One region of the Streptomyces sp. P6-2-1 genome, then DNA from elsewhere that is predicted to be linked to it. Evidence: predicted binding sites of a transcription regulator. Region 1 holds the regulator's gene; each other region holds the start of a gene.
What was found. Region 1 encodes HrcA, which represses chaperone genes, less so after heat shock. Its sites were predicted from a motif close to TTNGCACTCNGNNNNNCNGAGTGCNAA; they were not measured.

Region 1 (2,266 bases):
CTGGGCGGTGCTCGCGCCAGGGTCCACGAGGAGTGCCGCGCCCTCACCCCGTACGAGCCCCGCCGAGCAGTCCCAGCCGGGCAGCCGCAGCCGCGCCACCCCCTGCGCCGGGTGCTCCCAGTCCGGCAGTTCGGTCAGGTTCATCGCGTTCCTCGCTCGTCGGTGGCAGCCCGCTGGCAGCTCGTCGGCAGCCTGGCGGCGGCTCAATGGCAGCCCGGTGCCACCCGGCGGCAGTCCGGTGCCACCCGGTGCCACCCGGTGCCACCCGGTGCCACCCGGTGGCAGTCCGCTGGCGGCTCATGCCGGTCCGGCGGTCATCGGTGGCAAGTCTCTGCCAGTCGCTGTCCGCTCCGCCACATCCCTGCCGTCCCCGCCGGCACCCTGCCCCGTTCCGTCCCGCTCACCCCGGTACGAGCCCCGCGCGCGCGTGGTCGGCTGCCGGTGAAGTGCCACAAAGCGCTGCCCGGCCTTGCCCGGGGCCCACCGTACGGCCGTACACTGGCCGGGGAAGTTCTGGCACTCAGACAGGGCGAGTGCCAGGCCCGGACCGGAGGTTCCGGCCGGGGGCCAGGGAGGTGGCGGCGTGCTCAGCGAACGCAGACTCGAAGTCCTGCGCGCCATCGTCCAGGACTACGTCGGCACCGAGGAGCCGGTCGGCTCCAAGGCGCTCACGGAGCGGCACAGGCTCGGCGTCTCGCCGGCCACCGTGCGCAACGACATGGCGGCCCTGGAGGACGAGGGATACATCGCCCAGCCGCACACCAGCGCGGGCCGTATCCCGACCGACAAGGGCTACCGCCTCTTCGTCGACAAGCTCGCCGACATCAAGCCGATGACCGCGCCCGAGCGCCGCGCCATCCAGAGTTTCCTGGACAGCGCGGTCGACCTCGACGACGTCGTGACCCGTACCGTACGGCTGCTCGCGCAGCTCACGCGGCAGGTCGCCGTCGTGCAGTACCCCTCGCTGACGCGCTCCACCGTGCGGCACGTCGAGCTGCTCTCGATGAGTCCCGCGCGCGTCATGCTCGTGCTGATCACCGACACGGGCCGGGTCGAGCAGCGGATGATCGACTGCCCGGCGCCCTTCGGCGAGACCTCCGTCGCCGATCTGCGGGCCCGGCTCAACAGCCGGATCTCGGGCCGTCGCTTCGCCGACGTGCCCCAGCTCGTCCAGGATCTGCCCGACTCCTTCGAGCAGGAGGACCGCGGCACGGTCGCCGTCGTCCTGTCCACGCTGCTCGAAACGGTCGTCGAGGAGACCGAGGAACGGCTCATGATCGGCGGTACGGCGAACCTCGCGCGGTACGGGCAGGACTTCCCCCTCATGATCCGTCCGGTGCTCGAAGCGCTGGAGGAGCAGGTGGTGCTCCTGCGGCTGCTCGGCGAGGTCAACGACCCGCGGATGGCCGTCCGGATCGGTCATGAGAACGCCTACGAGGGGCTCAACTCCACCTCGGTGGTGTCGGTCGGTTACGGTTCGGGCGGCGAGGCAGTCGCCAAGCTCGGCGTGGTCGGACCGACCCGCATGGACTACCCCGGAACGATGGGAGCGGTACGCGCAGTGGCTCGTTACGTCGGACAGATCCTGGCGGAGTCGTAAGTGGCCACGGACTACTACGCCGTACTCGGCGTGCGCCGCGACGCCTCCCCGGACGAGATCAAGAAGGCCTTTCGCCGGCTGGCCAGGGAACTCCACCCTGACGTCAACCCCGATCCGAAGACCCAGGAGCGGTTCAAGGAGATCAACGCCGCCTACGAGGTGCTCTCGGACCCGCAGAAGAAGCAGGTCTACGACCTCGGCGGCGACCCGCTCTCGCAGTCGGCCGGCGCGGGCGCGGCCGGTGGCGGCTTCGGCGGCGCGGGCTTCGGGAACTTCTCGGACATCATGGACGCCTTCTTCGGTACGTCCCAGCAGCGCGGCCCGCGCTCGCGGACCCGCCGGGGCCAGGACGCCATGATCCGCCTGGAGATCGACCTCAACGAGGCGGCCTTCGGCACCACGAAGGAAATCCAGGTCGACACCGCGATCGTCTGCTCGACCTGCAACGGCGAGGGCGCGGCTCCGGGCACCTCGGCGCAGACCTGCGACATGTGTCGCGGGCGCGGTGAGGTCTCGCAGGTCACGCGGTCCTTCCTGGGCCAGGTCATGACCTCGCGGCCGTGCCCGCAGTGCCAGGGCTTCGGCACGATCGTGCCGAACCCGTGCCCCGAGTGCGCCGGTGACGGCCGCATCCGCTCGCGGCGCACGCTCACCGTGAAGATCCCC
Region 2 (2,266 bases), 1.1 Mb from region 1:
ACGCCGGACGGCGCGGGGATCTCGATCATCCCGGCGGTCGCCGGCGGCTGCTGAACCGGCCGTACGGGGCTACGGGGCGGGGCGGCCGCGCGGCCACGGGTCGCGGCGCCCCGCGCCGCCCGCCGGACGGCCGCCGTCCGCCCCCGTACCCCTCGCTCCACTCCTGCCCCCTCCGCACCACAAGCGGAGGGGGCAATTCCATGAGATTCGCAGGAGTAGAGTCGGGGTATTGCTCTGCCCCTTTCTTCACGGCGGCTCCCGGAATCCCTCGCGCCGCATGCGCACCTGTCGGAGATCTGGCGAGCAATTCCGCTTTTCGCGCCGCCTCTTTGCGGCTTTACGTTCCTTTTGCCTGGCCCGACGTGTCCTGAACTCCCGTGAATTCTCCAGCCATGTCGGGATGCGATCCGGGCTGAATTCTCGTCCGACTGACCTGTTGCGGACGGCAGTTGGGCAGATACATTCAGCGGCGGTCGACGCGTTCCGGCGCAGCCCCAGGCGATTCCCGCAGGGGTGAGGTCTGACCCGGGTGCGCGAAGTGCGTTCCTGTGCAAGGGCCAGTAATAGGGGAGTTAGGCATGGCTCAGGGCACCGTCAAGTGGTTCAACGCGGAGAAGGGCTACGGCTTCATCGCGGTCGACGGTGGTGCGGATGTATTCGTCCACTACAGCGCGATCCAGATGGACGGTTACCGCACCCTGGAGGAGGGTCAGCGGGTCGAGTTCGAGATCTCGCAGGGCCAGAAGGGCCCGCAGGCGGACATGGTCCGCGCTGCCGCCTGAACAGCGCTCCGACCGGTACGCGACCGCGCGGCCGCGTACGGCACGACATGACGAGCACGGGCGAGGGCCCGCACCCGGCGACGGGGGCGGGCCCTCGCCGCGCGTACCCGCACGTAGTCGCGCGTACCCGCACGTACGGGGTCGCGCGTACCCGCACGGGTGGCGTCGCGCGTACCCGCACGGGTGGCATGGGGCGGGCCGGGGGCGGGTAGGGCCCACGCAAGTGGCTTGCACTCGATGGGGCCGAGTGCTAATCATTAGCGTTAGCACTCTGACGTTGAGAGTGACAGAGAGACCGGGTCGGTGAGGCCCGGAGGCCCCGCCGTGGCAAGGAATTCGGCGCGGGTCCCAGGCCGTCCGTCGCGGGCGCCACACGGTCCCTCAGCCCACCCCGTGTCCTGGGAGGACCACTTCACATGGCCAAGATCATCGCGTTCGACGAGGAGGCGCGGCGCGGCCTTGAGCGCGGTATGAACCAGCTCGCCGACGCCGTCAAGGTGACCCTCGGCCCCAAGGGCCGCAACGTCGTCCTGGAGAAGAAGTGGGGCGCCCCCACGATCACCAACGATGGTGTTTCCATCGCCAAGGAGATCGAGCTGGAGGACCCGTACGAGAAGATCGGCGCCGAGCTGGTCAAGGAGGTCGCGAAGAAGACGGACGACGTCGCCGGTGACGGCACGACGACCGCGACCGTCCTGGCCCAGGCCCTGGTCCGCGAGGGCCTGCGCAACGTGGCCGCCGGCGCCAACCCGATGGCCCTGAAGCGCGGCATCGAGCAGGCCGTCGAGGCCGTCTCCGGCGCGCTCCTGGAGCAGGCCAAGGACGTGGAGACCAAGGAGCAGATCGCCTCCACGGCCTCCATCTCCGCCGCCGACACCCAGATCGGCGAGCTGATCGCCGAGGCGATGGACAAGGTGGGCAAGGAAGGCGTCATCACCGTCGAGGAGTCCCAGACCTTCGGTCTGGAGCTGGAACTCACCGAGGGCATGCGCTTCGACAAGGGCTACATCTCGGCGTACTTCGCCACCGACATGGAGCGGATGGAGGCGTCGCTCGACGACCCGTACATCCTCATCGCGAACTCCAAGATCAGCAACGTGAAGGACCTCCTTCCGCTGCTGGAGAAGGTCATGCAGTCCGGCAAGCCGCTGCTGATCATCGCCGAGGACGTCGAGGGCGAGGCGCTCTCCACCCTGGTCGTCAACAAGATCCGCGGCACCTTCAAGTCCGTCGCGGTCAAGGCGCCCGGCTTCGGTGACCGCCGCAAGGCCATGCTCGGCGACATCGCCATCCTCACGGGTGGCCAGGTCATCTCCGAGGAGGTCGGCCTCAAGCTGGAGAACGCCGGCATCGAGCTGCTCGGCCGCGCCCGCAAGGTCGTCATCACCAAGGACGAGACGACCATCGTGGACGGCGCCGGCGACAGCGAGCAGGTCGCGGGCCGCGTCAACCAGATCCGCGCCGAGATCGAGAACAGCGACTCG
Region 3 (2,266 bases), 670 kb from region 1:
GCTCCGCCACGCGACAACGCGCCCGTGGGCGCCCCGGGTCCCGCCGCGGCGGGACCCGGCCTCGCCGACGAGGCGCGGCGCGGGACCGAGGCGATACGCAGGGCGGTGGACGCCGAGGCGCGCGGCGCCCGGGCCCGGCAGGCGGCCCTCACCGCCGCCGCCCGCCGCTGGGGCCTCGCGCGGGTGCCGCGGCTCGCGCCGCCCCCGCCCCGTACGAAGGCGCTGCCGCCCACCCGCCCCGGCTTCGAGGTCAGCGGGCCGGCGACGCCCGGGCTGCCGCCGGTCTTCACGCGCGTGCCGACCAGCGACCGTGTCGTCTTCCTCACCATCGACGACGGTGTGAACCAGGACCCCGAGACGCTCCGCATGCTGCGCGAACTCCACGTCCCGTACACGGCCTTCCTCAGCGACGACGCCGTCGACGGCGGCTGGGAGTACTTCCGCACGGCGCGGGACGAGGGCGCGTCGCTCCAGAACCACACCCTCCTGCACCGCTACCTCCCCGGGCTGCCGCGCGCGACCCAGCGCCACGAGATCTGCGGCATGCAGGACAAGCTGCGCGCCCACTACGGGCAGGGCGCCACGCTCTTCCGGCCGCCGTACGGGAGCTACGACCGCGACACGCTGGAGGTCGCCCGCTCCTGCGGCATCCGCGCGATCCCGCTGTGGGAGGCGGAGGTCTTCCCCGGGCGCGTCACGTACAGGGACCGCGATCTGCACCCGGGCGACCTCGTGCTCACGCACTTCCAGGGGCGTGGCCAGTGGAACGGCTCGATGGCCGACGCCCTTCGCACGTTTCTGCGCACCGTCACCGAGAAGGGGTACGCGGTGGCCCGCCTGGAGGACTACATCTGAGCCCACAGGGGGAGAGGGGCCTTCCGGGACGTCGTCCGGGAGGCCCCTTTTCCGCTTCGGACGGCACTCGCCTGGCACTCCGCTTGACCGAGTGCTAATCACGGTCATAGTCTCGCCTCTGGCACTCCCCACCGGAGAGTGCCAAGCAGCGACGGGCAGTCCGGCACCCGCGACGACGGATTACCGGTCGCCACCCAATGACTTATTCACCCCGTGATCTCCGAAGGGGGAGGTCGGATCGTGACGACCGCCAGCTCCAAGGTTGCCATCAAGCCGCTTGAGGACCGCATTGTGGTCCAGCCGCTCGACGCCGAGCAGACCACGGCCTCTGGCCTGGTCATCCCGGACACCGCGAAGGAGAAGCCCCAGGAGGGCGTCGTCCTCGCCGTGGGCCCGGGCCGCTTCGAGAACGGCGAGCGCCTGCCGCTCGACGTCAAGACCGGCGACATCGTGCTCTACAGCAAGTACGGCGGCACCGAGGTGAAGTACAGCGGCGAGGAGTACCTCGTCCTCTCGGCCCGCGACGTGCTCGCGATCATCGAGAAGTAAGCAGCACCCCGGTCGTGTCCGGGTCTTTCCCGGACCACCCGGCTTTCGCGAACGAGCCGCGCCCCCGGACCCCGTCCTCTTCGACGCCGGGGCCCCGGGGGCGCGGTCGCTTGCGTTCACCCACGACTTTTCCGAGTTTTCCCGAGAGGGCTGAATCGCTCCTATGGCGAAGATCCTGAAGTTCGACGAGGACGCCCGTCGCGCCCTTGAGCGCGGCGTCAACAAGCTGGCCGACGCGGTCAAGGTGACCATCGGCCCCAAGGGCCGCAACGTCGTCATCGACAAGAAGTTCGGCGCCCCCACCATCACCAACGACGGTGTCACGATCGCCCGCGAGGTCGAGGTCGAGGACCCGTACGAGAACCTCGGCGCCCAGCTCGTCAAGGAGGTGGCGACCAAGACCAACGACATCGCGGGTGACGGCACCACCACCGCGACCGTGCTCGCCCAGGCGCTCGTGCGCGAGGGCCTGCGCAACGTCGCCGCCGGCGCCTCCCCCGCCCTGCTCAAGAAGGGCATCGACGCCGCCGTCAAGGCCGTCTCCGAGGACCTGCTCGCCACGGCCCGCCCGATCGACGAGAAGTCCGACATCGCCGCCGTCGCCGCGCTCTCCGCGCAGGACCCGAAGGTCGGCGAGCTGATCGCCGAGGCGATGGACAAGGTCGGCAAGGACGGTGTCATCACCGTCGAGGAGTCCAACACCTTCGGCCTGGAGCTGGACTTCACCGAGGGCATGGCCTTCGACAAGGGCTACCTCTCCCCGTACATGGTCACCGACCAGGAGCGGATGGAGGCCGTCCTTGAGGACCCGTACATCCTCATCAACCAGGGCAAGATCTCCTCGATCCAGGACCTCCTGCCG

Region 2: the regulator HrcA is predicted to act here: its motif matches at 1,010-1,036, upstream of groL (chaperonin GroEL).
Region 3: the regulator HrcA is predicted to act here: its motif matches at 927-953, upstream of groES (co-chaperone GroES).

Annotation. Positions count from the first base shown of each region.
Region 1 covers NZ_CP192513.1:1,947,969-1,950,234, reverse strand. The annotation lists gene ACQYWQ_RS08580 (MBL fold metallo-hydrolase) at 1-144, opposite strand, end outside; gene hrcA (heat-inducible transcriptional repressor HrcA) at 584-1,600, shown strand; gene dnaJ (molecular chaperone DnaJ) at 1,601-2,266, shown strand, end outside.
Region 2 covers NZ_CP192513.1:3,042,108-3,044,373, reverse strand. The annotation lists gene ACQYWQ_RS13065 (MoaD/ThiS family protein) at 1-54, shown strand, start outside; gene ACQYWQ_RS13060 (cold-shock protein) at 579-782, shown strand; gene groL (chaperonin GroEL) at 1,199-2,266, shown strand, end outside.
Region 3 covers NZ_CP192513.1:2,617,391-2,619,656, reverse strand. The annotation lists gene ACQYWQ_RS11225 (polysaccharide deacetylase family protein) at 1-855, shown strand, start outside; gene groES (co-chaperone GroES) at 1,096-1,404, shown strand; gene groL (chaperonin GroEL) at 1,568-2,266, shown strand, end outside.